One region of the Candidatus Protochlamydia naegleriophila genome, then DNA from elsewhere that is predicted to be linked to it. Evidence: riboswitches for the same ligand, from Rfam matches in the RefSeq annotation. Region 1 holds a riboswitch; the other holds the start of a gene.
The links. A riboswitch is a leader RNA that binds a small molecule or an ion and turns the genes downstream of it on or off. The one in region 1 is predicted to bind cobalamin.
Positions count from the first base shown of each region.

Region 1 (15,947 bases):
GTGCAGGGGTCATTGGAACAGCACTTGTCAACTTTTTATTGAAAGAAGGGGCTGATGTTTTTGTAGGCGATCTCAAACCTTGTCCTAGGGAGTGGCTTGGAAAGGTCCGCTATAGACAGGGGGATCTCAACACAATTGCTCCCGAAAATCTACTCGCTTTCGATCCTGAAATTTTCTTTCACCTTGCTGCTACATTTGAGCGTTCTGAAGAAAGTTTTCCCTTCTTTGCCGAGAATTTTCATCATAACATTCAGCTTAGCCACTATTTGATGAATTGTTTGAAGCAAGGAAACTCCCTTAAAAAAGTGGTGTTTGCCTCGAGCTATCTCATTTACGATCCGCGCCTATACCAGTTTCCGGCCCAGCAAAGCGATGTATCCATACTAAGCGAGAATGATCAAATCTATCCTCGAAATACTTGTGGAGGAGCAAAACTATTCCACGAACTGGAGCTGCGTTTTCTAAGCCAATTCCTTAAAGGACGAGTGTCTTTTACTTCAGCACGCATCTTTAGGGTATACGGCTACCATTCTCGAGATGTCATTTCAAGATGGATAAGAGCCGCTCTGCGCGGAGAAAAGCTAATGGTTTTCCGACCTGAAGGTCAATTTGACTATGTTTTTGCAGATGATGTGGCTGAGGCCTTGTTGCGATTGGCTAAGACGAATCACTCGGGTGTCGTCAATGTGGGATCGGGAGTTTCTCAATCCGTACAGTCGTTTATTGATCTCTTGCATTCGCATTTTCCAAAGCTGCAGACAGAGTATGTAGAAAGCAATATCCCATTTGAGCATTCCCAGGCAGATATTAGAAAACTCGAAGAGTGGATCAATTGGAGGCCTACTCATTCTTTAGCACAGGCTCTGCCCAAATTAATTGAATTCGAGAAAAGAGCACTTCAATTGCCTGCGCAAGAGCTCGATCATTCTGCGGTCCTTATCACGAGCATTTCTAAAAAAATGCCGCTAATAGAAGCTGTTCGCAAAGCTGCAGATAAGATTGGGCAGTTTAAAACTATTCATGGATGCGATTCCGATCCTGACTGTATTGGACAATACGGAGTAGACGAATTTTGGCTTTGCCCTCCACTCAAGGAATTAACGGTTGAAGAGGTGATCGACTATTGCCAAAGGAACCACATCGAGGCCATTATTCCAACGCGCGATGCAGATCTTGATTTTTATGCGCGTCATGCACCAGCGCTTCTAGCTCAAGGCATCCACGTCATGTGCTCAAGTCTTGAAGCGGTGACAACCTGTCTTGATAAAAAGCAATTTGCCGATTTTTTAACTAAACACCATTTTCCGGTGATTCCAACAGCCCTGTCTCCAGACAATATTAGAGCCTCTTTATTCGTTGTTAAAGAGCGAAGAGGGGCTGGCTCCCAAAAGATTGGTTTTAAGCTTGCTAAAGAAGAGGCTATCCAATGGGGACAGTCATTGAAAGAGGCTATTTTTCAGTCTTTTATTGAAGGAAAAGAGTGGAGCGTAGATGTCTATCGCTCTAAGGAAGGACGTGTCAAAGGATGTGTAGCGCGTCTGCGGGACTATGTTGTAGGCGGAGAGTCTCAAGTCACAACGACGGTATCTTACCCGGCCTTAGAACATCTTTGTCAAGACATGGCCGATCGTTTGAATGTGTATGGACATGTCATTTTTCAAATTATTGAAGACGATCAGGGATTGTTCCACGTTATCGAATGCAATCCTCGCTTTGGCGGAGCTTCCACAGCAAGCCTGGCAGCTGGACTGGACAGCTTTTTTTGGTTTTTTATCGAATGCCTGGGGCTGAGCCTACAGTCTTATCCTTTCAGACGCAGAAATGGAGAGATACGCCAAATTCGCTATGTGACAGATAGGATGATTCCATGGTCATCGTATTTGACTTAGACGATACACTTTATGAAGAGCTAACCTTTGTCTTCAGCGGATTTAAGGCTGTTTCAATAGATCTAAGCCCCTTAATTGGAATCCACTCAGAGCTGATTTACGAGGGATTGAAAAAAGAACTGGAGATTAAGCGGGAGAAGGTATTTGATCGATTTTTGCAAAAAGTTGGGAAATATCGACAGGAGCTTGTCAAAAGGGCTTTAAGCGTTTATCGGTCCCACAGCCCTACTATTCATCTTTATCCTACGGCCGAGGCCTGTTTAAAAAGGCTGCAGCAGCATCCTCTTTACATTGTTACGGATGGAAATAAGCTGGTGCAAAAAAGCAAGTTTTTGGCCTTGAAATTGGCCCCTTTTGTGAAGCGCTGCTTTTTTACTTATGCTCATGGGCTTCACCGCAGCAAACCCTCGCCTTATTGTTTCGAAAAAATTTGCCGGCTTGAGAAGGTTTCCCCATCCAGGGTTGTTTACATTGCCGATAATCCCAACAAAGATTTTGTTGGAATAAAACCTTTAGGATTCCAAACGATTCGAGTCTTAACAGGTCCTTACAGCAATGTTTTTATAGACGAGGCGCATGAGGCTGAGGTGCAAATTCATAGTTTAAACGAATTAGATGATAAGCTATTGAAGCGATTGGAGATGTGATGCGCGTAGAAATCTTTGTGCAAGCCCGCATGGGATCGACCAGGCTGCCTGGTAAAATTTTGCAACCCGTTTTTGGTAAACCTCTTTTGAAGTACATAGTCGAGCGCTTGCGAGAGGTGAAAAATGCTGACGAGATTGTTGTTTTGACCACTACAGAAGCCTCTGATGATATTGTAGAGGATTTTTGCCAAAAAGAAGGGGTTGCCTGCTTTCGGGGATCTGAAAATGATGTTCTTGAAAGGTATTATCAAGCAGCCTTGCAAAGGCGGCCGGATGCTATTGTGCGGGTTACAGCCGATTGCCCGCTTATTGATCCGGAGATCGTCGATGCCGTCATAGATGCTTTTAAAAGAGAGAGTCCGGCCATTGATTACATCTCAAATAGCTTGAAGAGGACTTATCCAAGAGGGCTGGACGTTGAGATTTTTTCTTTTGAAGCTCTTAAAAAAGCTTATCAGCTAGCTATTAAGCCGGAAGAGCGGGAACACGTTACAGTCTACCTTTATCGGCATCCAGAGCTTTTTAAACTAAAAAATATGGCTCACCATCCTTCTTTGAGCCAGTATCGCTGGACCGTTGATACGCAAGAGGATTTTACTCTGATCCGTTTGATCTTAGAGCACCTTTATCCGGACAACCCCACTTTTCGCCTGCAAGATGTATTGAACCTATTGAAGAAGTATCCTGAGTGGAATTTGATCAACGCACATATTGAACAAAAAAAAGTCTCTTGAGAGGGGACTCGACTGTTTTTTTGCAGGGAAAGAAGGAGACTGCTGCAGATAAGAACTGGGCGCACTTTCAATAATTGTCTATAAAACATTTCTCTTTTAAATAGATTTGTATCAGGATGGGTCAAACGAATGATGGGATTTGACCGGAATCAAAAGTTTTGTTATACATCATTCGCAAAAAATTGCTTTATAGGAGAAGCATATGCGCAATAAAAAACAACTATCTGGAATTCTAACAGCCTTTTGTTTACTCACTCTATCGATTGAAGCAGCGCCTAATCAACCGGCTGCCAATCAGGCCAACAATCCAGCTAATCCAAATAGACAATTTGATCAAAGTCAGGCTGCTAAAACCGACGCGCGCTTTAACATCATGAATCGTGATCAGGCGGATGGTTCTGATATCTACGCGATTCCTTATGACGATAGCGAGATCGAAGACGAAGAAGAGATCAATCGCTGGCAGAAAAAAGAAGTCTTCCCTCTCCCTCACTCTCGTTAATCTTTTGATTTAACGGTAGTTAAGGCGTGCTATAAGAAACATGACTCTAAAAATGAGTTGGTTTGTTTTTTTATGGCACGCTTTTTCAAAAAGAATTAATATATTATATTATGATTTAATGGTTTATTTTAAATCTCCCTTTTGCTAATCTTAACATTATATAGCAATAAATTGTCCGTATTTAATTTTTTAGATCCAGAGATTCTGTCATTTTTTGACTGCAGCTTTTGTAGTCAATCCAACTAAGAACCTAAGAATGGTTCCAAATAGGCATCTGGCCTATTCGATCGTTGAGGCATCTCTTAAAGCTTGGCTTTGATTCGTTCTTTTTAAACCTCTTCACTGCAAGAGGGTTATAAAAAGGCCTGTTGAATGAAGGATAGGGATTTAAAAGATCATTTTTCATCTACTCGATCTAGTTAAATAGATGAGTAGGGGATGAGAAAAGAGACTTTACCAATAATGATTGGTATGACCTGGGGCGAAATCCAGGTTATTAGGTGCGTTTCTTTATTCAATGGCTGGATTAGCCAAGGACACATTTATTAACGATGGGTTTATAGAGAAAAAGGTCGTTAATCAGCCCCGGTAATTTGCTTTGCCAAGCACAGCTGACCAAGCGTCATGTTATTTTCTTTTTTATCTGAGATTCAAAGATACATATTCTCGATACCTTGTCGTTTATGCAACCAGCACCACAAATATCAACTATAAGATCCCCTATAGGGATATACTTTAGGAAAAGAAAATTATATGACCCCAGAAAATCAATCACCTGTTGAAGAATTTAATTTTGATCAATTTGGCTTAAAAGAGCCGATTGTACAAGCACTGCATGAAGCCGGATTTAAAACGCCGAGCCCGATTCAGAAGCAAGCTATTCCAGCAGTATTAGCTGGACATGACATGGTTGCGCAAGCCCATACAGGTACTGGAAAAACGGCAGCTTTTGGCCTTCCGGCTTTGCATTTGATCAGCGAAAAGCCAGGCACACAGTTGTTAGTTTTGACTCCGACTCGTGAGCTTGCAAGCCAAGTAAGCGATGAGCTTTTCCGCCTAGGCCGTCATTTGGGAATTCGCACTGCTACGATTTGCGGTGGAAAATCTTTTAGACCACAGATTGAAGCCTTGCAGAGAGGAGTTCAGGTACTCGTAGCGACTCCTGGTCGTTTGCTCGATCTTCTAGAATCTGACAGTTTAACAGACTTTAGACCAGCGATTGTTGTTCTAGACGAAGCCGATGAAATGCTAGACATGGGCTTTTTAGAAGCCATTCAAAAGATTTTCACTTTCTTGCCAGCAAAAAGACAAACATTGCTATTTTCAGCAACGATGCCTCCACAGATTCAACGTTTGGCACAACAAATCTTGAAGAGCCCATTGTTTATCAGTGTGACTCAAAAAGAGACAACTAACAAAGACATTAAGCAAGTTTACTATGTGATTCGCGAAGAAGAGCGCGATGATGCGATTCTCCGCTTGCTAGATAGCGAAGAACCAAGCAAGGCGATCATTTTCTGCCGTACGAAAAAAGATGTCGATCGTCTTTCAACTTTGCTCGTTGCTAGTGGATACCATGCGCGTGGCTTGCATGGAGACATGGAACAGCCTCAGCGTGAAGAGGTGATTCGTCATTTCCGCGCCGAACAAATTCGCGTCTTAGTCGCAACAGACGTTGCTGCAAGAGGATTGAGCGTATCGGATGTGTCTCACGTTTTCAATTATCACCTACCATTCGATCCTGCGAGCTATGTACACCGTATCGGCCGTACAGGAAGAGCAGGTAACAAAGGTATGGCGAGCACGTTTGTGACTTTGCGTGAATGGCGCGATTTCCAACGTTATGAAAAAATCATTGGCGCTCCAATTAAGCGAGAACTCATTCCAAATCTCGAAGATGTGAAAAAGCTAAAACGCCAGAAACTGGTTGATCGCATTCAAGGTCAAGCTGTTCACCAGGATGTTTCTTTAGTCTTGGAACTGATGGTTGAGATGGATCATGCGACTATGGCTTCTAAGTTCATCTCTTTCGTATTGGATCAAGAAACGATTCAAGGCCCAGATAACATCGGCGTCGAGCCAAGAGGGCAAGAAAGAGAAACAAAAGGACAGCGTTCCGACCGTTTTAATGACGAGCGTCGCAGAGCTAATAATAATGGTCCAAAGAAGTTTTCTGGTAAGCCTGGTGGGTTTAAAAAAGACTTTGATAAAGGCGGTTATAAGAAATCAGGCTTTCCAAAGAATCGCTCCAATGCTGGCAACTACTCGACTCGTTCAGGTAGTGGCAGTGCAGGCGGATTTAAAGAACGCGCCCGCGCAGTCTAAGCTGAAGAGAAACTAGAAAAGAGCGAATCTTTTTGATAGTTATTTGATATAGCCCTAACACATTGAAATTGCTTCGATGTGTTAGGGCTATTTTTTTTGCATATCAAAATGGAAATGATCCTTCTTGAAACGCATCAGTTTAAGGAAAAAACACTAGAATTTATCTTTGATATTTTTTTGTATAATTTAACACGATCACTAAAAGTTTAGTTTAATAAAGCAGATTGACTTTTTATTTAATAAGAATTATAAGCTTTTAGCGCCAATGAATATTTTTATAGAAAAGTGCCTCTAAAGATGATTTTAGAGGAGAATAGGGAAACAGGTGTAAATCCTGTGCGGTTAGGCCGCTGTATCGAATGACGAATGCTTAAGGTAAATCTGCAATAGATTTATTTAAACCACTGCCTCTAAGAGAGAAATCTCGTTGGCGGGAAGGTTGAGCAAGAGAGTGATTTCGGAGCCAGAAGACCTGCTTTTCTATACCTATCGCAATCTGCGCGTTACTGCAAGTTTTGGATGATAATAGACAAAACTTAAGCTAACGCGAATGAGGATGACTGTCTCCTAAAAGACAGGATGGGGGAAAGCGTTTATCTATTCCTTTTATGAGAGTTGTTTAGCAGCTTTTATTGGGTGTCAGCCACGCACATTTCCCTCTTAAATTAATTTAATCATGATTGAGGAGTGAGTAATGTTAGTGAATGCGATGAGACCTTATATCCCTTTTTTTCATCAGCAGGCTGTAGAACCTGCATCGCCCTTAAATGCGATTCGGCAGTTAGATGAGCTTGGAAGGCTCCTTTTATCAGAAGAATGGGATGTTAAACAGTGGACCGTTTGGAAAGCTGACATTCAATCGATCATTCGGCAGCATCAGGGCGATCATGAAGCGCTCGATCGATTCTTGTCAGAGGTAATTACGGGGATGATTGCCAAAGATCCTCAAGAAGCATTGACTTTTTTGGCAGACATTCTTGATTTGGAAAGCTTAAGCCAAGTGGCTCGTTTCAAAGCGCAGGCAGACGGATTTCCTCCTTTTGAAAACATTTTTGAATGGGCAGCTTTAAGAGCACCTCTTTTCCCGATTAGTCCTGAAATTTCATTTAAGCAACAGGTACATTCGGAATGGAACCGCTTTCGACCCATGGCGATCTATTTTATTCCCAATCTGATTAACATCTTCTTAGGTGCCTTCAATTTTTTAGACTCTCACAAAAAATTTACGACTTTATGGGAAAAGCATCTACTTCTTGAAATTGTATACAAGTTCTTCGTGATTCCTTTTTTTCTCATTCAAGTTCTTCAGCCCATTTTTGTTGTAACGGCAAAAGTATATGCCATTGCTGCTGGCATCATCGTATGTGGAGGCGTTTTAGCTGCTTGCTATCAAAAATGGTTAAAGCCGCTGCCTGATGAGATTGTCAACTGTACCAATCTCGATAAACAAATGGAGCTAGGCTTCATTGAGCCAACAGTCGGCATGAGTGCGACAATGGATCGCATCATTTCTGCCTTGTTAACCGGATCCAATGTGCTTTTACTTGGGAGGTCAGGCGCGGGGAAATCGGCCGCAGGCAAGCGATTAATTCAATTGAAGAAAGAGGGGCGTCTCCCCCAGGCGCTGCAAAAATTAGCCAACTATGAGGTCGACTGCGGGTTGCTCATGTCGAATGTCAGCTTCGGCCATTCGGAATTAATCAACCAAGTTAAAGATCAATTGGCAGGATACGAACATCAAGTCTTATTTCATCTAGATGAGATTGATCAATTGGTGAAAAATGGCGGGGCTTTTCAGGCCTTTAAGAAGCGGTTTTTGGAAGATCGGCCAAGTCCTGCATTTATTGCCACTACAACGTTTAAGGAATTTGAAAAAATTAAAGAATTGGATGACGATGGTTCATTTAGACGGCGAGTGGTGCCGATCGTGGTTGATGATGCAGATGAAACACAAAATAGGCTGATTCTTAGCGAATTGGTCAACCGCGTCGCAGCTAAAATTCCCGTTACCGATGATGCCATTGACAAGGTTTTAGAACTGACTGAGTCGGAAGAGTATTTGCCCCAAATCGGCCGTCCCGCAAAAGCAATCAAGTTGATGAAAGATGCAATTGGGCGGTGTGAATGGACTTATAATTCCCATTTTGTTTGCCCAGAGCTTGAGCAAGCTCGGCAGGCTGTCCAGAATTTTGAATCGCACTTATCGCGCAATATAAAGGAAACCTCTGCCGATTTGCGCGAATATGCAGCACTGCGCGAGAGAGTGAGAGTGCTTGAAAGCGAACACCTGATTCATAAGCAAAAAATTCAGAAAATTAGGCTCCTAATTGAGCAAGAATTAGTTTTTAAGAACCGCTATTATAAATTGACACATCGAATGGCAAACGCGAGGCCGAATCTGGCCCAAGAGAGAAGAGTGGCGCGGGTGACTGGTGAAGAGCAAAAGCTTTATCTCTTAACCTACTTTTATGGAATCGGTGCTTATAAATCGTATTTGCAAGAGAAGTTAGATGAAGTCAAAGAAAGCTTTCATGTGCAAGTAGATGAAGCCCTCATCAGCAAAGTATTTGATGAAGCAAAACAGGTTGATGAACGTATCGCAGAAAAAGTGGACGGAAGAGCTGCAAACGAACCGGCAGAACCAGTTCATGCAATAGCCGCCGAAGTTGAAACTGAAGTCGATAATGTTGTGCTTGGAGAGAATGAACCAAGACTTGGGGATGAATAGGTTTTTGCTAGACCACCGAAAATCTATCAACAGCCTCTTCACTAAAATTTTTTAACAACATATTCCACAGGGCCTTAATATTTTTTAAGGTCCTGTCTTTTTTTAAGGCTTTTTATGAGTGAAAGTTTAATGATTTCTTTGAGCAAGAATTGACTTTTAAAAATCGCTCTTTTAAATCGCATAAGCGATTTGCTTTAAATTTCCATAGACAGCGCGCAAGGAAGAATATGACAAACAAGAAGACGGGCATTTTGCTTGTGAATTTGGGAACGCCCAAAACTCCTCAGCCTAAAGATGTTTTTCATTACCTCAATGAGTTTTTAACCGATGGCCGTGTCATCGATATTCCATGGCTGCAAAGACAGTTATTAGTAAGGGGGATTATCGTTCCTTTCCGCTATAAACAGTCGGCAAAGCTTTATCAAAAGCTATGGACGGAGGAGGGATCGCCTCTACTCGTTCATGGATTGGCCGTCCAAAGCAAGCTCCAAAGTCTGCTCGGGCAGCAATTTAAAGTGGAATTGGCTATGCGCTATCAAATTCCGTCGATTGCAGAAGGATTAGAAAGCTTGAGAAAGGCTCATGTTGATGAAATTCTGATCTTCCCTCTGTTTCCTCAATATGCATCGGCTACAACCGGATCGGTTCATCAGCAAGTAATGAGTCACCTACAACAATGGCAGGTCATTCCCAAGCTTACCTTCATCAATAGTTATCCCGACCACCCCGGCATGATTGAAGCCTTTTGCCAACGTGCCAAACAGTACGATCTCGATTCGTACGACCATATTTTATTCAGTTTTCATGGACTACCAGAAAGGCAGATACGAAAAGCTGATGCTACTGGATGCTGCCTTAAGGCTCAGTGCTGTCAGCAACTTGGAAAGGATAATCAATTTTGTTACAAGGCGCAGTGTTATACGACTGCACATGCCATTGCTCGCAAGCTTGCATTAGATACTTCTCTCTACACGATATGTTTCCAGTCGAGGCTTGGTAAAGAACCTTGGATTCAACCCTATACGGCCGATCAACTTAAAGCTTGCGTGGAAAGAGGTAATAAACGGGTCCTCGTCTTTTGCCCTGCCTTTGTCTGCGACTGTCTGGAAACAACGTGCGAAGTTTCGTTTGAGTATGCAGAGGAATTTAAGCATCTAGGCGGAGAGGAACTTCATTTAGTGGAAGGCTTAAATAGCCACCCTCTTTGGATAGAAGCCATCCGTACCATTATTTTTGAAAACCTGTCTCATCACAAAGTATCTGCTAAGCTGCCAATCAAGGTCTAATAACAATTGCTGAGTTTAGAGCAACTTCTAACTCAGCTAAGATTCGATCGATTCTTCTTGAAATCTGCTATTTCATAAAAACTAATAAATATATTTTGTTTTTTTTGATTTAATTGATTGTTTTTATAGTAAATTTTTATTTAATTTGTTATTATTGATTAAAATTCTAATATTAAAGGTGTTTATGGTTTTATCTAATTTGGTTTCTAATCATGTTCAACATAACATCATGTCTTATTTAGTTGATTGCGATTCAGAGACGGAACAAACGATTAGTGCAGTCATTAGTAAGGTATCAAATCATGTTTTTGAAGGTGCGAGAATTGCTTTTTTTCCGGATTATCCGATCAGGGCAAACTCTATGTTTCAAAACGAGCTCAATCCGACCCTGTATCGCCAGATCTATCAGATTGAGGTAGAAGAAAACGAGCCGATGCAGGAAGTGTATGTTTGGAGCCGCGAACATGGTAGTTGGCAAAATCGAAAGGCGCCTATTGCGGAGCAGCGTTTCCCGACATATTTACCTTTAAGAATGCTTTTTAAAGGACAAGAAGGGCGTTTGATTACGTTGAACATTTGGGGGCAAAAATTGCATTTATTATGCTCTCAAAAAGCGGCAAAGTTTGGCGACTTAGAAGGTTCTTTTGAAAGCAAGCTCAGTATCGGAGAGATTAAGCACTATGCTAACAAGAAGATTTCTCGAGAAATATTTTATCCCGGAGAATTTGAAGGTTTTGTGAATATTACAGAGTCTAAAGATGCCGATTCGCAAGATCTTAAAGCGATTTATTTTAATTCTTATCAGGCAACACGTCATTTAGATGAAAGATCGCTTCAAGAGTCCTTCGTTAAACAGGCCTGTTTGGGATCGGGTGGCGAGGGCGTTGTTTATAAAGTATTGGACAAAACAGCTGGTGATCTCAAGGCCCTAAAAATCACTAAGACAGATTGTGATCAAAATAGGCTTGCGATTGGAACCATTTCTCATGCTTTAGATTTCGGGCATACTTGTCATTTAACTCGTATTTTTGAGACCTTTAAGGTTGATACTGAGGCGGTCAAGAAGGGGCGTGAGTTTATACCTATGAATCTAAAAGGAAGCTGTAGTGGCTACTTGATGGAGCTAATGGATGGGGACTTTGAAAAGCTTTGGCCGATCCTTACAAAAGAGCAAAAAGCAGCCATGACTATCCAGCTAGTTTGTACAGATAATCTGATGCATAACCGCTTCAAATTGCAAATTGCCGATGATAAACTGAGAAATATTTTTTATAAAAAAATAGATGAAGAGGTGACATTTCAGGGTAAGAGAGTGCAAGACTTTGATTACTTGCAATATACCATTCAAGGCAAAAAATTTTACATTCCAGTGAAAGAAACTCCCTATCTTATGAAGCGAGGGGATTATGATCAGTGGACAAGTCGTTTAATCGCGGGCAACAGTCAGTTTAAGGAAGCGGGGATAGGCTCCTTGGAAGTGGCCCTTGATTCGATAGGGTATACACTGCAACAAGCAGAAGTTTTATTTGGGACTCCCCCTTCAACAACTTCCATTTTAGAAATGGGCACGGATCGTTAGAGGAGCCAGCCTCTTAAGAGCAGCAGCGGGTTATAAACGAAATGAAAATTTAGTTTTTATAACCCGCTTAGTTTTGTATGAAACAAGGAGAAATTCTTCGGAGATTATTAAATAATTTCATTGACCTTGAAAGAAGAGCACTTTACGATTCGCGATAAGCTGGGTTCAGTGAATAGGTCAATGATTTATGGAAATGCTTCATATTCCAAGGGCAACGTATCGTTTACAATTCAATCGATACTTCACGTTCAAGCAAGCTCTTGAATTAGTTCAATACTTTCGTGAATTGGGAATTTCCGATCTTTACGCCTCTCCCATTTTCAAGTCTAATCCAGGAAGCCTGCATGGATACGATGTTTTAGATTCAAATCAAATCGATCCGGAAATTGGCACGGAAGAAGAGCTGCAACAACTGGCGGGAGAGTTGCGCCGTAATGGAATGGGGTTAGTGATCGATATCGTTCCCAATCACATGTGCATCGCAGATGGAAATAAATGGTGGAGCGATGTTCTTGAGAATGGGCCAAGCTCTCTTTATGCTCAACACTTTAACATCGTTTGGAATCCTCCAAAAGCAGAGCTGAAAAATAAAGTTTTGCTGCCAGTTCTCGATCAGCAATATGGAAAAGTCGTTGATAGGCAAGGTTTTAAAATTGTCTGCGATGGCGCAGCATTCTTAGTTGAATATGGCACCCGGCGATTTCCTCTCAATCCCAGCACATGGCCAGCAATTTTAATTCCTGCTATCGAAAAGTTAAAAGATGAGCTGGGAGCGTCGGATTCTTATCTACTCGAATTAGAAAGCATTGTAACAGCATTGGATCATTTACCGAACGCGACAGAGACCGATCCTGATAAATGCATAGAGCGTCACCGTGAAAAAGAAATTATAAAAAACAGGTTAAAGCGGCTGATGGAAAAAGGGGAAAAAGCCCCTTTGATTGTAGAGGCCGTTCAAGAGTCGATGCGAATCTTAAGCGGTAATACAGAAGATCTTGGCAGTTTTAATCGCTTGGAAGAGCTTTTAAGGAATCAATCCTATCGGCTAAGTTTTTGGAGCGTGACGAATGATGAGATTAACTACAAGCGTTTTTTCGATATCAACGAGCTTGTGAGCATGCAATCTGAGAATGAAGCTGTATTCGAAGACATTCATGCATTCACTTTAAAAATCGTTGCACAGGGCTTGGTTACAGGCTTGCGTATTGATCACGTAGATGGATTGTTTGATCCTGAGCAGTATTTTATTCGTCTGCAGCGCCGTTGTGCAGAGGTAAGACACGTTACGGATAAATTAGCGGATCCCTTCTATATGGTTGTCGAGAAAATTCTAGTAGGGGAAGAGAGGCTCCGTTCAAACTGGTTGGTGAGTGGGACTACGGGTTACGACTTTTTGAATTTAGTCAATGGGTTATTTGTTTTGCCCGAGCATAGAGAGGACATTCTTGCGATCTATGAGCAATTTATTAGGCGTAACGAAGAGATGGATGAGGTCATTTATACCTGTAAAAAATTGATTCTCATTGTTTCGATGTCAAGCGAGCTTCACATCTTAGCTCGCCATTTGGAGGAGATTTCCGAACAGCATCGGTGGTCGCGTGATTATACTCTTGAAAGTTTAAGAACAGCGCTGAGGGAAATCATTGCTTGTTTTCCTGTTTATCGCAGCTATATTCGCTTGAATGACGTTTGTGTGAAAGAGGCTGATCTTCGCTGTATTGTGGCCGCTATTGACTATGCTAAGCGTGCCAATCCTGCGGGTGATTTGTCAATTTTCGACTTTATTCAAAGCGTGTTGTTATTGCAGGATCCACCAGGTCTAACAGAAGAGCAGATCGCTTTTCGGCGCCTGTTTGTCATGCGCTTTCAGCAACTAACAGGGCCCGTGACAGCTAAAGGAGTGGAAGATACAGCCTTTTATCGGCACTATCCTCTTGCCTCGCTCAATGAGGTTGGAATGGATCCTTCTCAGTTTGGAACGCATCGAACAGATTTTCATGCAAAGAATCAGGAAAGAAAACAAAACTGGCCGCACACGCTATTGACAACATTTACACACGATACAAAGAGAAGCGAAGATGTCAGAGCTAGAATGAATGTTTTATCTGAGAATCCCGAAGCTTGGCAGCAGGCTCTTCAATGCTGGAGCCAGCTCAACAAGCCTTTTAAAGTATCGTTGGATAATCGAAAAATACCTGACCACAATGAAGAATATCTGCTTTATCAGACACTAATCGGCTCATGGCCACTTCATGAGATGGATATAAATAGCCGGCCTCAGTATATCGACCGCATTAACAAGTATATGTTGAAAGCTCTGAAGGAAGCTAAAGTTCATACGAGTTGGACCAATCCCTATGAAGCATATGAGAAGGGGATCCAAGAGTTTATTGGTAAAATTTTAAATCCTGGCCAGGATAATCCTTTCTTAGAGGATTTCACTCAATTTATTAAACCCATCATTAAGGCCGGATTATTTAACTCATTAGCGCAGATTGTACTCAAGATGACTTGTCCAGGCATTCCTGACTTTTACCAGGGAAGCGAGCTATGGGAATTTACACTCGTCGATCCTGATAACCGTCATCCAGTTGATTATTCAAATCGGCGCCAGCTACTCGAGATGATCAAACAAAAAAAAGAGCTCGATCATGGTGCATTTGTGAGCCATCTTATCAAAACGCCCGAAGATGGCCTAATTAAATTATATGTCACCTCACAACTCTTAAACTTTAGGATGAGGGCTTCCAAGCTTTTTCAAGAAGGGGATTATCATCCCATTGAATCAGCTGGAAAAAAAGCACGTCAGGCTGTAGCTTTTAGCCGCTCGTGGGGGCAAGAACATCTTTTAATTGGCGTTGGCCGCTTTTTCACGCGGCTGACAAATCCTGCAACGACGCTGCCCGTCGGTGACGTTTGGGAAGATACTCACCTGCTTGTTGCACCCCGCCTAGCTGGCAGTTATCGGGACATTCTAAGCGGTCAAGTAGTGCAAATAGAGGCCGATCGCCCGCTCTTTTTATTCCAAGCTTTTGCCGCGCTACCCTTTTTCGTTCTGGAAAAGATCCTTTAGACATGTCTTAACCCATGATGCAATTTGATGGGTGAATGAACGTACATCACCGAATTGGAAGCACTTGCCGTACCTGGCAGGCGAGGGTTGCAAAGCCGCTTCTTCAAGAAAAAGAGAAAATTAAAGGAGAAAGGGGAATTTGAGCCAAATGAAAAGGACCTTGCTAATGCTAATTCAGCAAGGTCCTGGACTATGCAAGCCAACTAAGATTCGTTAGATTAACGAGCGTTTGGATTGTTTGTATTTGGCTGTGTTGGAGCAGGCATTGGGTTAGTATAAGTGCTGCTGCCTTGGCCTTGAGATGCTGTGTTAAATGACTGGTTTGAACCATAGCTTTGATTGTTATAGTTGTAACCTTGATTGCCTGCTGGATGTTCACTGAAGCCATAGTCGCGGTCAGGTGAGTTATCATAAGCCTGTTGTCCGCCTTGATAATAGTCGTCTTGTTGGAAGCCCGATCTATTATAGCCTTGCTCGTATCCGCCTGCTGGATGGTCAAAACCTTTGTGATCTTCGAAATCATTGTAATAAGTTTGTCCACCATATGGGTAGGGGTAGGCATTATTAGACGAGTGATCAAAGTGATCGCCATCATGACCGTAAAAACCACGACTTGGTGCATTGTAATAGCCTTGCTGAGGATAAGAGTAGTTGCTGTATCCGCCAGATCCGCCATAGTTGCGGTTGTAGCTACCCCAAGGACATCCACCTGAAGGGCACTGAGCCATCGCGCTAGCAGCAACTAATGTGGAAAGGATCGAAGCTAATACTGATTTAGACAACATTTTCATACAAATCTCCTTTTAGGTTGAGAATCAAATATTTTTAGGCTAAAAAGCCATTGTAAATGGTCTAAGAACAGTAAAATGTCGTTTACTGCTCTAAAGCGGTGGAAAATTAAGGTACTAAAACCGCATCAATAATGTGTACAACTCCATTTGAGCTTGTTAAGTCCGTTTTGGTGACATTGGCTCCATTCACAGTCACTTTAGTCCCAGTCTTTTTAATCGTTAGCTCTTTACCATTAGCCGTCGTTACATGCCCTTCTTTAATGTCTGCCGCTAAAATTTTTCCGGCAATGACGTGGTTCTTTAAGAATGTCGTCAGCTTCTGCTTGTTTTCAGGCTTTAATAAATCACTTAACTGAATAGGTGATATTTTCTTGAAAGCCTGGTTGTCGGGCG
Region 1 is NZ_LN879502.1:1,228,580-1,244,526, forward strand. It holds gene PNK_RS13010 (NAD-dependent epimerase/dehydratase family protein) at 1-1,889, shown strand, start outside; gene PNK_RS05015 (HAD family hydrolase) at 1,868-2,536, shown strand; gene PNK_RS05020 (cytidylyltransferase domain-containing protein) at 2,536-3,270, shown strand; gene PNK_RS05025 (hypothetical protein) at 3,473-3,772, shown strand; gene PNK_RS05030 (DEAD/DEAH box helicase) at 4,526-6,097, shown strand; cobalamin riboswitch at 6,364-6,591, shown strand; gene PNK_RS05035 (ATP-dependent Clp protease ATP-binding subunit) at 6,792-8,825, shown strand; gene hemH (ferrochelatase) at 9,053-10,111, shown strand; gene PNK_RS05045 (hypothetical protein) at 10,296-11,690, shown strand; gene treY (malto-oligosyltrehalose synthase) at 11,878-14,763, shown strand; gene PNK_RS05055 (hypothetical protein) at 14,982-15,554, opposite strand; gene PNK_RS05060 (fasciclin domain-containing protein) at 15,661-15,947, opposite strand, start outside.

Region 2 (15,947 bases), 1.3 Mb from region 1:
GCCGGGAATCGTCAGATCGGGATTGACTAAGACTCTTCCTTGCCGATCTAAGGGTACCTCTAAGGTTGTCAAAAGAGGAGAAGCCTGATTCCCTGCTGCCCAAATAACCGTCGAAGCTGGAAGAAACATTCCTCCCATGTAAACGCCCCGCGGCGTCACATCGGTCACAAAGGCATTTAAAATCACCTCAACTCCCAATTGCTGTAAATCGCTGTACGCTTTTTGAGCCAAAGAAGGGGCAAAGCTTGGCAGAACTTGGGCGCCTCCTTCGATCAAATAAATTTTAGAGTCGCCGGGATTGATATGGCGAAAATTTTTGAACAGGGTCCGATGAGCAAATTCGGCAATCGACCCCGCCATCTCCACTCCCGTCGGGCCTGCACCAATGATGGCAAAACGCAGATAACTCTTTGCCTCTTCTGGATCGCCGCATCGCTCAGCCTTTTCGAACGCCAAGAGTATTTTCTCTCGGATGCGAACGGCATCGGCCACAGTTTTTAAACCAGGAGCATACTCTTCCCAAAGATCGTGGCCAAAATAGGCATGTCTAGCTCCCGGTGCTACAATTAAGTAGTCGTAATCAAACCGCTGGCCATCGGCCGCCTCGATAGACTTGTTTTTAAGATCGATTTTTTCGATTTGTGCCATGATGACAGTCGCATTGGACTGATTTTTTAAAATTTCACGGATCGGAGAGGCAATATTTTCGACTGACAAGGCAGCAGTCGCCACCTGATAAAGAAGAGGTTGAAAGACGTGATGATTCGTCCTGTCGATCACTAAAAGTTCTACATCGCTTCTCTTTAGAGCTTTGGCAGCATTAAGTCCCCCGAATCCCCCTCCAATGATGACCACTTTAACCATGCATTAATCCTTTCTGATGAGATCTTGCCTCTTTAGAGGCAAATACAGTTGACAGTTCTAAACTCTGATTATTTTCCATCAATCGTCTTATTAACTGGTGTTGGTTTTATCTGCTTGAAATTTAGGCATCTTACGCTTATTAGGAAAGTGTTATTTTATTCCAATCCGATGCGATATAGGATCCTTAAATCCCGTAAAACTTTGCCCGGTGTGAATCGATAGCCCTCCCGTGTGCTTCGGATATTAGAATAGACTTTTGCAAGCATATGGTTTATGATTGTTGGACATTTTAGCCACAAGGAACAATGATCATAGAAATGAATCTCCCCATTTTTACTATCATAAAAAATAGAGCTCGGCCATGGTAGAATCAAACGTCAAAGTCAAAGTTGCTCCTCACTCAAAAGAATCGGAAATGATGGTGCTCGGCTGCATGCTGACCAGCGTCAATGGCCTCAATATTGCGGCCGATGGCTTGGATGATTCTGACTTTTATTTTACCGAACATAAAATCATCTTTCAAATCCTTAAGACTTCCTATAAGAAAGATAAGCCGGCCGATATCCATCTCGTTGCCGAAGAACTCAAGCGACAAGACAAGCTGAGCGCAGTAGGTGGCGTAGCTTATCTTGCAACGCTTGCTCAATACGCAGGAACATCAGCCTTCATTGAAGAGTATGTTGAATTGGTGCAGAACAAGTCTGTCTTGCGCAAGATGATACACGCCGCGCAGATGATAGAAAAAACTGCCCTGGAAGAGCCGTTAGATGTTCAAGCTTCCCTTGATGAGGCGCAGCAGCTGCTCTTTAAAATCAGCCAGGCTTCCAGTCCGTCTGCTGGTGTCATTATTCAAGACATTTTCTCTGGCTTGCGTTCTGAATCGGGCGTTCCTTATTTAAAAGAGCTTCAAGAAAAGCAAGAAAAGTATGCATTAAAAGGGCCCGAAGACTCAGGCATTAGCGGACTCCCCTCTCACTTCGTCGATTTTGACAAAATGGTCAATGGATTGAATAACTCGAACCTAATGATTCTAGCTGCCCGTCCTGCAATGGGAAAAACCTCCTTTGCAATCAACATTGCCGAAAATGTCTGCTTCAAGAATAAAATCCCAGTCGGAATATTCTCTCTCGAAATGTCTGCCGAACAGCTTGTGCATCGCATTGTGTGCTCGCAAGCCGAAGTGGAATCCGATAAGATCAAGACAGGCGCTTTAAATGGCATGGAGTATCAACGCATCGTCGGCGCCGTCAACGAAATGCAAAAACATGTCATGATCATCGACGATCAAGCGGGATTAAAGATCACCGACCTTCGCGCAAGAGCCCGCCGCATGAAGGAAAGCTATGGCATAGGCCTCCTGATCATCGATTACCTTCAACTTCTTTCAGGTTCGGGTTCAAATCGCAATTCAGAAAGCCGCCAGAATGAAATTTCTGAAATTTCCCGCATGCTCAAAAACCTAGCGCGCGAGCTCAATATCCCCATCATCTGCCTTTCTCAGCTATCGCGAAAAGTAGAAGAGCGGCCCGGCCATAGACCTATGATGAGTGACTTGCGCGAAAGTGGAAGTATCGAGCAAGACTCCGATATCGTCATGTTCCTTTTGCGAAGAGAATATTACGATCCATTAGACAAACCAGGCATGGCCGAACTCATCGTCGCCAAAAACCGTCACGGAAGCGTGGGCAGTGTCAACCTGACCTTCCGCAAAGAATTTGCCCAGTTTGTCAACTATACCCCTGTCAAATATGACGCCATGGATATGGATCCAGATGCCGAACAGGCCTTCAGTCATTTTTCGCCGCAATAACCGTTTTTTGCTCCTGCTTGCATAAGGTTTATGCTTGCAACATAAATCAGTTTATTTTAAGCTTTTACCTTCTTCTGGAGGAGTGTCCGAGTGGCTTAAGGAGCACGCTTGGAAAGCGTGTGTACGCTAAACACGTACCGTGGGTTCGAATCCCACCTCCTCCGACCTTTGACCTCACACTGCGATAGGTCGACCAGCGGCGCGTGCAGCGTTACAATCCCCTTCACTCTTTCATTTCTAAATTCGCAAAAAACTAAGCAAACCACTCCCATCACCTCTACGATACCATTATTGACCGGTTCCATCGGATCTGATTCTTCCCATCCAAAGGGTCTGCCTAGTGAAGATCGAATACTTTCATGTTGTAACATAAAATAAAAATTTTATAGTGTCGTAAGGGAAAAACAACAAGGACACGGTTTTTATGAAACCTAATTTTTTTTTACTACTATTCTTGCTCGTCTTTTCGAGCGCCTCGATTCAAGCGACATCGGAATGTGAATGCGGTTCTAAGCACGATTGGCACTATCTACAAAAATTGAATCGGAAATTTATTAAGAATCCAAAATACATCAAACAAAGAAAGAAAACTGCAAATGGTCAAAATCCTGCTTTTGTCGTCCTCTCCTGTGCCGATTCAAGAACGCCTCCCGAGCTTATTTTCAATCAAGGGCTGGGTAGCATTTTTTGTCCCCGTGTAGCTGGGAATACGGCTGGCGATCAGGTAGTCGATAGTATTGCCTTCGCAGTTGACACTTGGAACGTCACGACAGTCGTAGTGATGGGTCATGAGAATTGCGGCGCTGTTAGCGGCGCACTCGATCGCTTAAGACTAAACGGCGGTGTGATAGATCCGGAAAATGGCGTCTTGAATGCTGTCCTTATTCCTATCGAAAAAGCCATTGTTGATGCAGGCATTGATATTTACGGTCCAAATGCACTCGAAGAGTCTACAAGAGCCAATATTGCTTATGCAGCAAGGCAATTGATGGAAAAATCGGCTATTATTTCAAATGCAGTACAAAACGGCCAAATCATTATTGTTGGATCGGTTTACAGCCTGAAAACCGGAAAAGCGAAAGAAATCTTCGTCATCGATAATTGCATAGAAGGTTAGGATAGGAAGATCGAATTTATTAGAGTTCGCCGCTAATCCCGGTAGTCCTAAATGCCATGCTGGCTTAGGACTACCCACAATCCTTACAATAGCCTTATATTTCCTTAACAATTTTCGTTTAAATTTTTAAGCGAAATAAAAAAATATTTTTCACTTTAATTATTTCGTGAGCGACCTCGCTTCTCCTTTGCGTTTATGAATCTCTCGGTCGATTTGATGTTAAACATTATAAAAATTAAGGATTTATCATGCTAAATGCCTATGGTATTTGCTCAGTCAACCGCCAGACATTTAATATGCGGCATCATGACAATGTTTACATGCCACGTGCTTTGAGAAACGTCGTCATCACGGCTTTGCGCATTCACAATGGAATTTTGAACGTACTAGGGTACATGCCAGCAATTTCAACTGTATCCGGCTGCGTCCGCATGGCCACGGGCTTGGGTATAATTGCCGCGACGCTAACTGTGGGTCAGCGCAATGTGACCGAAGGCGCTATTATTGGGCACTGGTATAGTGAAGCCCTCATGACAGGCATCGCACAAGTGGCGCGTGGCGCACTGGAAGCCGTTGTTCCTTTTGGATGGATTGCGAATGCGGCTCTGGACGTCGTAGCAACACCTCTTAACCTGATCAAGCAGGTAGAAGGGTCCTTGATGTGTGATGGATGCAGGGAGGGTTTTGAAGATCACGTGACCCCGCATAGGGAGGCAGATTATCCCCTTCCGTTGAAGTTTTTATACTTGGCCTAAGACGCCACTCTGTTTTCATTCGATCACCTGCGTATAATCTCTCAACAAAAAGTATTGTCCAGAAAAGAGTTAAATTCCAAAGAAAGAATCTTTAAATCTCCCACGCTCTTTGCCATCCTCTCTAATAGATCGATGAAATGGCTGGTCTCATTGACCGAAATAAAGTCAGTCTGATTGCTAAAAAACAGATGATTGATGACCTTTTCTAAATCAATCAACTCTTCCCTAATCAATTTTAAATGAGCATCGCTCATTTAAAGAAGTCCCTCATGAGTGATTTCTTCAATATGTACTGTCTTCGGCTCCGGCTCTGACGAGAGGTTTTTTGTCTTTGAACTCAGTTTTGCAGATTCGCGTTTGCAATTGCGCGCGAGCCTATCTCTCATTGAAAATAAAATTTTTTTCTATATTAATAACTATATTTTTTAGAGAGTTAGAATGATACCCTCCTTTCAGATCTCCTCCCCTCAGCTAGGGATGACAATCATAGAACAAACCGCAATAGCGGTTCAAAATCCCCTAGAAGCTTTGAAGCTGCTGAATGGACGCCAAGTCAACATTATCAATCGTACCGATCAATCGATTAAAACAATTGCCTTGTATCTTTACCAAGAATGCCAGCGCAGCCTTGTCTCGCGCAGCCTCAATTACCTATCTCAAATGCGCTTTATTGGAGGAGTAGTAGAAACCTTTGCCCCGGCCTCTAACGTCGATAGCATTTACCAAGAGATTGTTGCCAGGGAAGATAAGAATGAGCGTATTTTAGACAAGACTATCTATTTGGGGGGAAATGATGGCGAATATGTTGAGATTGGCACCGTTTCGCCACGATATTTATACCTCCCCGATTGGCAAGCATCACTGCTGGCTTCAACCCACTGCAATGACCATTCTAATAACAGCGAAGGCTCTCCTCCTCATTCAACCCCCTCTCAAGTTGGACTAAATCATATCCCTCTCATTGATACGGAGACGGAATCGATTGATGTCGACAGTGAATTGGAAGAGATGATGCGCGGTTGCATGCATCTGGATCAACAGCAGGCTGACACAGATTCTTGCTATTCTTTTGAATCTGAAGACTCTTTGGCATCTCTTGAAACACTTGAATCTGATACAGACTTTGATTAACAAAGGCATCTTTTTCCCAGATTCCTTGCACTATAAATCCACGAAGCTCTTTTAAGGTAATTGCCACTTTCGCACACGCCTGATGAGGTTATCTAAACTTTTTGGATGGGTAGCTGAACAGGAAAAGACTTTAATCGTGTCGTAGCTAATGCCTAAATTTTTCCTACCCTCTCTCATCCGCATTTGCACGACCTGTTGGATCTTTGAAAAATTAAGGTTCGGCATCCTTCTCCACATGCCTGTTTCATCTCTATGTAGGCCTGAGTAGTACTTTAGAATCTTGGATTTGTATTCGGCAATGCTTGCTATGATCATAATCGTGTCCAATAAATCAATGAAACGGCGAATAAGAGCAACCGAAATTCCATCGATTCCCTCAAACAAACCCTCGTTTTTTACGATACCCTCCAAAGCCTTTAATGCCTCTCTAATCCTGTTTAAAGCACACATATCCAGTTCTAATAACTTGTTGTAATCTACCCCCATCATAGTGCTCTTTAAATCACCTAGTGTACTTTTAAACCTAAATCCATTGGCTAGATTGATCTGTGAAACTATATGGAAAGTATTTACTGGCTTTCTCTCCCTAAAAACCCGGAGGCAATTCTCCACTTTTCTGGTCTTAAAATGCCGAGATGGATAAGCAGGCAAATGAAAAGCCCCATTCATGTTAACAACTATTTCTTCGCAAGCTAAGCTGACTAAATTAAAAATCTTCTTCAATTCACTTACTTGTTCACATTTTTTTTGCTCATGGATACTCTCTAATACCAATCGCTGCACCTCCTTTGTACAACGACTCAACTGGCACGTCTCAGGAATGGTTAAAAAGCTGATCACATGCTTAAACAAATCCGACACTGCGATTAGCCGGCTCAGCGGATGAGGAGTCATTAAGACCTTTTCCGCTTTAGCGTGAGCATTAAAACGCCTGCAAGCATTCAGGTAAACGCAAAAAAACCCTCCATTTTCCAGAGGAACCTTTAAAATCTGCTGTCCAATCTGATTTAAAAAATGAGCAGTTTGACTGAGCGTGTAAACCTGTTTGCTAGACCCAACTGTCAGTCTAATGACTGTCAAATCAGCTAAAATAGCTTCAAAACACTGCTTAGAATGCCCATTCATTTTAGTAAATATGTAGTGAATGCAAATCGAGCTGTTTTTCAAATTAATCAGGGGCTTGACCGGTCTGCCGTGAAAAATATTGCCTATGTGCATTAAATTCGCTCTAACCTCTTCTTGTGAGCACATTTCAATTTTACGATCGATGTTTACAATAAAGTTAACCATATAAACCTATTATTGATTGAATACACTCATGTGAGGATTGCAGCGGAATGAACAAGAAAATGATTATCTATGAGAAATATGAGAAAATGAAAGGCGCTGTAATTGGAAAATGTGATTCGATTCCCGTGTCAAAAGAGGGTCAGTTGAATCTCTTCGCCAGAGCTCAAACTCATGCCGATTCCAAGCAGGCGAACAGCCGTTTTTTTACGTTCCCATCCCGTCCTGATTAAAGCCTCGTAAGTGCTTATGTCGAACGCTTTATAAAGCGAGCTTTCAACTGTCGTCGTCATAAAGTCAGCAAATTTGATTTTGACAAATGGCTTCTTGCTGTGGTAGTTGCCAGAGATTTTTTCATAGCGGACCATCAATCTTTGATAGAGATCGGGTACTTGTTCTAAACAGTCTTGAGGGGTTTGTAAGTCCTGCATGAATGTTGATTCTACACTCAATGATTTACGAAGGCGGTCGGTCATAACGGAGCGATTATCGATCCCACGACAAAGCTCGTAAAGAGTCCATGCCCGGCTGCCAAAATAATCATGCAGGGTCGTCAACTCTAATTGCTGCAAGTCTTCACAAGTATAGAGATTAAGAGCGTGTAATTTTTTGGCTGTCACATGACCGATGCCAAAAATTTGGTCCACAGGCAGATCTTTCACAAATCCCTCAATCTCCTTTGGCGTAATGACGAAGATTCCATTAGGTTTGTTCCAATCGCTTGCCACCTTAGCCAAAAATTTATTAGGAGCCACCCCTGCGGATGCGGTCAAATGCCGCTCTTCCCAAATGCGCCTGCGAATGTCTTGTGCTATTAAAGTCGCACTGCCTCCTAATGCCTCTACTTCGGTCACATCCAAAAAAGCCTCATCTAAAGAGAGCGGCTCGATGATGTCGGTAAAAGCATGAAAAATTTCATGAATGGCCCGGCTTTCGCGTTTGTATTTATCAAAATTGGTTGGAAGAATGATGAGGTCGGGGCAAAGCTGTTTAGCCTTCCAAGATGGTATGGCAGAGCGGACGCCAAATTTACGCGCTAAATAATTGGCAGTGGAAATGACTCCCCGTCCGTCTGGGCTCCCTCCAACAGCAATCGGCCGCAAAGCAAGCGATGGATCATCGCGCATCTCCACCGATGCATAAAAAGCATCCATGTCAATGTGAATAATTTTTCTTGTCTTCATCGGCTACACGCTGCAAAGGAACTGGCGGCCTATCCTACCACAACTACTTAATATACAAATGTCAAATAAAACTGAATGTTAAATCCAACCTGTTCATTATACCGATAAGAGAGATATTTTAGAATCTGAAAGGCTAGCCTCTTTTCTTCACCCTTAGCACCTTAGGCATAAGTTCATACTTAGGGGTATAACTTCGAAGGGGAAACACCCTAGAAAAGATTTGAACTTGACAACTTTGGCCATTCTCATTAAAAATGGATCCAATTATGAGGTTTTTCTGATTCTAGAAGAACCCGTGAAAAAGTGCCTCTAGCCACGGCTCGAGGAGAATAGGGAAAGGGGTGTAAATCCCCTACGGTGACGCCGCTGTAACGAGTGACGAACGCTCACATTTACCTAAAGGGTAAATGTTCCACCACTGCTTTAGACCATCTAATGGTCGCTAAAGGCGGGAAGGTTGAGCTTGTAGGATGATCTCGAAGCCAGAAGACCTGCTTTTTCATGCTCATCACATCCAACGTTTGGATGAAACTGTCTCGTTAAAGACAGGATGGGGAGAAAAAAGAGTAATCCTAGCATGATTCCTCGTTTGCCACAGTCAGTGCAAACGTCTTTTTCCCTTTCTATAAAAATTACAAGCCGGTCCCTTTGTAAGGAAACATCTTGCCTTGGCGCAAAAAGGCAAAATTTTCTTGTCAATGGGTCTGAACTTATGAATAAAAGTTCCCTCATTTGAAGTATTAAAATGAGCCGGGATTTTTTGTCTTTAACGTCATGTGAATCAAAATGAATGCTTAAGTGCCAGGAGCTCCATGACTCATTTAGAACCCCTTTTACAAGAAAACAAAGATCGATTCGTTTTATTCCCCATTAAACATCATGCGATCTGGAATATGTACAAACAGGCTGAAGCCAGCTTTTGGACGGCCGAAGAGATCGACTTATCGATTGATATTCAAGATTGGGAAAGAAAACTCAACGACGATGAGAAACACTTTATCAAGCATGTATTAGCCTTTTTTGCAGCAAGCGATGGGATTGTCAACGAAAATTTAGCCGTCAATTTCATGAATGAAGTGCAATATCCAGAAGCGCGCTGCTTTTACGGTTTTCAGATCATGATTGAGAATATTCATTCGGAAGCCTATTCCCTCTTGATCGACACCTACATCAAAGATCTCAAAGAGAAAAATTACCTTTTTCATGCTTTGGAGAATGTTCCCTGCGTCTCTAAAAAAGGGCATTGGGCTCTTCGTTGGATTAGCCAAGGCAGCTTTGCTGAAAGGCTCGTTGCCTTTGCAGCAGTGGAAGGAATCTTCTTTTCAGGCAGCTTCTGCTCTATTTTCTGGCTTAAAAAACGAGGATTGATGCCAGGTCTAAGCTTTGCCAATGAACTCATCTCCCGCGATGAAGGACTGCACTGCGATTTTGCCTGCCTACTCTACTCACAGCTTTCCTATCCCCTTCCAGATGAAGTCGTGCAAGCCATCATCGCCAATGCTGTGGCAATCGAAAAAGAATTTGTCGTCGATGCCCTGCCGGTCAAACTCATTGGCATGAATGCCGAAATGATGTGTCAATACATAGAATTTGTGGCCGACAGGCTCTTAGTCGCCCTCGGCTGCGCGAAGATCTACCACGCCACCAATCCATTCGATTTCATGGAATTGATCTCTTTGCAAGGTAAAACCAACTTTTTTGAAAGAAGAGTCTCTGAATATCAAAAGTCTGGCGTCATGGCCCATAAAGAGGCCCATGTCTTTACCTTGTCTGAAGAATTTTAAACTTTATTAAGGATCAAAAAAACTATGTTTGTCATGAAACGAGATGGAAGAAAAGAACCCATCAAATTCGATAAAATTACAGCGCGCATTCAAAAGCTTTGCTATGGACTCGACCCCATTCACGTCAGTCCGATCGTTCTAGCCATGAAGGTCATCGAAGGTATCTACGATGGAGTAACAACAAGTGCGCTAGACAACTTGGCGGCCGAGGTTGCTGCTACGATGACTGCCACGCATCCGGATTACGCCTTGCTGGCCTCCCGCATTGCCATTTCTAATCTTCAAAAAAATACGCATAAGTCTTTTTCGCGCACAATCGACGAGCTTTACCACTACACCGATCCCAAAACCCAAAAGCCAGCTCCTTTGATTGCAGAAGAGGTGCATGCGATCATCCAACAGCATGCAGCATGCCTCGACTCTACTTTAATTTATGACCGTGATTTCGGCTTTGATTACTTTGGATTTAAGACCCTGGAAAAATCCTACCTGCTAAAAATGCATGGCAAGGTGGCCGAGCGTCCCCAACACATGCTCATGAGAGTTGCTATTGGGATTCACAGAGAGGATATTGAATCAGCCATCGAAACCTACCACTTGATGAGCGAAAGATGGTTCATTCATGCGACTCCAACGCTCTTTAATGCAGGAACGCCCAAGCCTCAAATGTCTTCTTGCTTCCTGTTACAGATCAAAGAAGACAGCATAGAAGGCATTTTTGACACGCTGAAACAGTGTGCTAAAATATCCCAATCGGCCGGCGGGATTGGACTTAGTATTCACGATGTACGGGCAACAGGCTCATACATCAGGGGAACAGGCGGAACCTCAAATGGCATCCTTCCTATGCTGCGGGTCTTTAACGATACGGCTCGTTATGTCGATCAAGGCGGTGGAAAGCGCAAAGGATCCTTTGCCATTTATTTAGAGCCATGGCATGCCGACATTTTAGATTTTCTAGACCTACGTAAAAACCATGGCAAAGAAGAAGTGCGTGCACGTGACCTCTTTACGGCCCTTTGGATCCCTGACCTCTTCATGAAGCGCGTCGAAGAAGGAGGCGATTGGTCCTTGTTTTGCCCGAATGAAGCCCCAGGCTTAAATCTTTGCTGGGGAAAAGAATTTGAGTCGCTCTACATCCGCTACGAAAAGGAAGGACGGGCACGTAAAACAATCAAGGCTCAGGAGCTATGGTTTAAGACATTAGAATCTCAAATCGAAACAGGCAACCCATACCTTGTTTACAAAGATGCCTGCAATCGGAAGTCGAATCAACAAAACTTGGGAACCATTCAATCGAGCAATCTATGCGCCGAAATCGTCGAATACACCTCTGCCGACGAAATAGCCGTTTGCAATCTCGCTTCTTTGGCGCTTCCTCGCTTTGTTAAAGAGGGTGTATTTGACCATCAAAAGCTTTATGAAGTGACAAGAGTCGTGACTAAAAATCTCAACCGGATTATTGACTACAATGATTATCCGGTTGAAGGGGCGCGCAACTCCAACCTGCGCCATCGCCCGCTTGGAATAGGTGTACAAGGATTGGCAGACGTTTTCATCTTACTTCGGATGCCTTTTGAATCAAAAGAAGCCCAAGAGCTCAATCAAGCCATTTTTGAAACGATCTACTACGCCGCTTTATCATCCTCCAAAGATTTAGCTAAAAGCGAAGGCCGCTACTCAAGTTATGAGGGATCTCCCATCTCCCAAGGAATATTGCAATACGACATGTGGGGAATAAAGCCGAGCAATCGCTGGGATTGGGAACTCTTGAAACGGGAAATTGCCCAATATGGCGTACGCAATTCCTTGCTTCTGGCTCCCATGCCTACGGCCTCCACCTCACAGATTTTGGGTAATAATGAATGCTTTGAGCCTTACACCTCCAACCTCTATACGCGCCGCGTCTTATCAGGCGAATTCATCGTCGTCAATAAACATTTACTACGCGATTTGGTACGCTTAGGCCTTTGGAGTGATCGGCTAAAAAATCAAATCATTGCTGCCAATGGGTCCATTCAATCCATAGATAGCATTCCTGCATCCATCAAAGCACTTTACAAAACTGTTTGGGAAATTAAGCAAAAAACCTTGATCGACATGGCAGCCGACCGCGGAGCCTTCATCTGCCAGTCCCATTCTCTCAATTTGTTTATTCAAAATCCAACGTTTGCCAAATTGAGCTCCATGCATTTTTATGCTTGGAAAAAAGGACTCAAAACAGGCCAGTACTACTTAAGAACTAAGGCCGCCGCCGATGCTATCAAATTTACCGTTGAACACAAGGCAGACGCTTTAGCATCCTCTCCAGCCTGCTCTTTGACTCCTGAAGAGGGATGTTTAAGCTGTAGCGGATAGGAAACTATAACCGAGGGCGTATGTCTTTAGCTTAGGAAAGATAGAAGTGAGTTAGAGGGCTAAAGGTTTTTCATAGCGCCAACATCCGGTCTTACAAAGATGCTTTAAGAGTTTGTAGGCCAGATTTTAAAACCCATAGTGAGAGGCACTATGGGTATAAAAAATAATGAGATGTAAAAAACGCCGGGGCTTTATCTTTTCTGCTTAACGCCTCGAGTCTTGCCTGCGCCGCTCTGCTTGCTGTTGCTCGTAGCGACGATCGTCAATGCGGCGATCCTGTAGCCTTCTCATCTGAATAGCTTCTTCAATGCGCCGCTCTTGCCTATGGGCCGCATCGATTCGCTCTTGGACTCTCCCCTCTTGGCGATGAGCTGCATCAACCCCCTCTTGCACACGCGCCTCCTGGCGGTGAGCCTCGTCGATGCGCTCTTGTTCCCTTTTCGCAGCATCTTTTTTCTCCTGCTCAATCTTTTGCTGGCGCCACCACTCTTCGCGCCGCTCTTCCCATTGTTTATCATCAATCTTATGCGTTTCTGTCTCCGCCAAAAGAGTAAACGGCAACAAAAAGCCTACACCTAAACTGAAAAGCGAATATCGCAAGAACCGCATATAATTCCTCCTGATGACCATCTAAAATTTTTGTTCATTTATTTTAAATTATACCTATTCCCTTTTATCATACCCTTTTCTAATTCTCAAATGGATTGGAATTGGTTGAATCGTAAGGGGAAATGGGCAGCGATACTTTTTTAGACAAATTAGAATTTTTCATGATTAGAAATCCAGCCACGATGACTAGTAAGACGCCAAGCAAATCTGAAATAGGAGGCACTTGCTTCCAAATCATCCAATCGAGAATCCCGACAAAAACAACCGAAGAATATTGAAAAGTTCCAACTTCAGGTGCAGTCGCATATTCGTAGGCCTTTGCCAAGCTCATTTGTGCATAATAAAAGGCAATTCCAGCAGCTAGTGAAAAGCCAATGGTATGCCAAGAGGGTGGTTGATCGGAAAAAGAAGGGAGAAAAAGAAGCTGGATGCAAGTAGAAAAAAAGAAAAAATAAAAAACAATGCGTTCAATCGAATCGGTTGGCGATAGCATTTTAATAAATACGTAAGCAATGGCCAGTGAAATGCCTGATGCCAAACCAATCACATTGCCAGGATGCTCCACAATCGAAGCAGTTGGTTTAATAATGATCACAATGCCAATGAATCCAACCAAAACAGCCCACCAGGTAAACATAGATACTTTTTGCTTTAGCATAAAAAGAGAAAGAATGGGGATGAAAAGAGGAGCCGCATTGAAAAGGAGCGTCGCATTAACCAGCGGAACTTCCCTTAAAGAAAGGGTATAGAGAAGGCTTGCAGCCAATCCGAATCCCACCCGGCCCAAATGATAGCCAATATGAGAGGTTCTAAAGGCCTCCACCCCCTCTTTATAAACCATGGGGAACATCAAGGCAAGGCCTGTTGCATACGTCAGCAGACTAACCCAATAAATCGACCCTTCAACACTTGCACTTTTCGTCAATACTCCAAATATGGCCATGAGAAAAAAAGCCAGAAGAGCATAAGAGCTGCCTTTAAGGATATTGGGTTGAGGAAGAGTATAGATGACCAATTTATCCGCCCCCTACGACAAATAGGTCGTGTTGGTACTTAGGCAAATGCTCAAAGTAGGAACTCGGAACGTTAAATAGTGAAGCTAGCACTTCATTTGAGTAGGCTCCCAAACACCCCGATAATCCAATATCTGAGGGCGCAGCGTGGTTAAAAAAGATGGCAAAAAGGGCCTTTGAATCGCCTGTATTCGCAATGTGATGCAAATAACCTCGCGGTAAAAAACTCATGTCTCCAGGTACCATGTCAAAGGTATCAACCCCGCCGTTTGGCGAAAGCAAAGTAATGCGCGCTTGTCCGCTGATGAGATAGTTCAATTCATGCGCATTAGGATGCCAGTGGGGCTCTCTTGCACCTTTGGGCTCCAGCATTAGGCTATACATTGCCAGCCTATCTAAGGCAGGCATCAAAAAGTCATTGCTCATCTTCACCGTCCCTCCTTTTGTTTGGACTTGAGGATGAGTCTCTTCCAGATTCATTTTCAAGCGATTTGTCATCCAAGCCATATCAACGAATAATCTTCTTGGCTTTTCTGCGATAAAAATTGGAGAAAGCTGCGCATGTAGGTTTTTAGAAAAAGTCAGGCTTCTGTCTAAATGTTTCTCCCAAAATTTCTGAAGGCATAACTGCCACTGAAGAGCTGAGATTCAAGTCTTCAGGCATTTCATGATCAAAGCAAATGAGCAATTTAACAGGCTCTTCTCCAATATTTTCGATGTGGTGAATCGATCCCATGGGAACAAAAGCCAGGGCTCCAGGCTCGATCACGAAGGTGTCGTGCACAGCTCCTGGACTAAAAACAGTCATCAAGGCACGCCCTTCCAAACAATAGCTAAGCTCATTGGCATTAGGATGCCAGTGAGGCTCTCGAATACCCTTTGGATGAAGGCGTAAAAGCGAGAGCGAAATCCCCTTCAAAACGGCTAACTCTTGTTGGGTAACGTCTGTGCGGCTCCCTCCCGTCGTTTGTTTCTGGGGAGGAGTTGCATCGACTTGAAAGCGGTGAGAAGAAACCATAGATAAGCCTTTATTTGATTCCAAATAAGCTGTGTTCTTGAATTCAGTTTTATCACGTTGTAAAATTAAATAGACATATAAAATATTTGAAATAGTTCCGTCTTTGAGCTCCTCTTATGATGATCATCGAAAACCAAAATACTCAGGTTAATAGAGCAAAGGAGAAACAATGACAATACAACAAAGGCGCCTTGGAGCAAGCCTATTAACCGTCTCTGCCATCGGCTTGGGATGCATGGGAATGTCAGAATTCTACGGACCTGCGGCCGCTGAAGAATCGATTGCCACAATTCACCGTGCACTCGATCTAGGCCTTAACTTTTTAGATACGGCAGATATGTACGGCTCGGGTAAAAATGAAGAGCTCATCGGACAAGCCATTCGTCGCAAGCACGATCAAATCATAGTGGCTACTAAATTTGGAATCCTTCGCTCCCAAGGCCCTAATGCAAATGCCGTTTCTGGGAAGCCTGAATATGTACGAATGGCTTGCGAAGCCAGCTTGAGGCGCTTAAAAGTTGAAGCAATCGATCTTTATTATCAGCATCGGGTTGATCCTCATACCCCTATAGAATACACCGTAGAGGCAATGTCTCAACTCGTCAAGGAAGGAAAAGTGCGCTATTTAGGGCTTTCAGAAGCCTCTTCATCGACTTTGCGTCGGGCTCATCAAGTCCATCCGATCACTGCCTTGCAGACAGAATACTCTCTTTGGAGCCGCGATCCGGAAGAGGATGTTTTTGACACTTGCCGCGAGCTCGGGGTAGGATTTGTTGCTTATAGCCCTTTAGGAAGAGGATTTTTAACTGGTAAAATCAAAAGTGTCAATGAACTTGCAGAAGACGATTACAGGAGGCAAACACCCCGTTTTCAAGGCAATAATTTTCAGCAAAATTTAGCCCTGGTACACGCCATCGAAGCCATGGCTGCAAAAAAGGATTGCACCCCCTCTCAACTAGCTTTAGCATGGGTATTGGCTCAAAAAGACGAGATCATCCCAATTCCTGGAACTAAGCA
Region 2 is NZ_LN879502.1:2,526,208-2,542,154, forward strand. It holds gene PNK_RS10745 (NAD(P)/FAD-dependent oxidoreductase) at 1-864, opposite strand, end outside; gene dnaB (replicative DNA helicase) at 1,226-2,674, shown strand; tRNA gene PNK_RS10755 (tRNA-Ser) at 2,751-2,838, shown strand; gene PNK_RS10760 (carbonic anhydrase) at 3,099-3,791, shown strand; gene PNK_RS10765 (hypothetical protein) at 4,040-4,546, shown strand; gene PNK_RS10770 (hypothetical protein) at 4,588-4,800, opposite strand; gene PNK_RS10775 (hypothetical protein) at 4,985-5,677, shown strand; gene PNK_RS10780 (hypothetical protein) at 5,729-6,967, opposite strand; gene dinB (DNA polymerase IV) at 7,096-8,148, opposite strand; cobalamin riboswitch at 8,433-8,661, shown strand; gene PNK_RS10790 (ribonucleoside-diphosphate reductase small subunit) at 8,961-9,932, shown strand; gene PNK_RS10795 (ribonucleoside-diphosphate reductase subunit alpha) at 9,957-12,290, shown strand; gene PNK_RS10800 (hypothetical protein) at 12,495-12,899, opposite strand; gene PNK_RS10805 (DMT family transporter) at 12,979-13,914, opposite strand; gene PNK_RS13790 (cupin domain-containing protein) at 13,916-14,410, opposite strand; gene PNK_RS13795 (cupin domain-containing protein) at 14,484-14,930, opposite strand; gene PNK_RS10815 (aldo/keto reductase) at 15,106-15,947, shown strand, end outside.
Region 2: it holds a riboswitch for cobalamin, as region 1 does, so the genes downstream of both, PNK_RS10790 (ribonucleoside-diphosphate reductase small subunit) here and PNK_RS05035 (ATP-dependent Clp protease ATP-binding subunit) in region 1, are expected to answer to the same signal.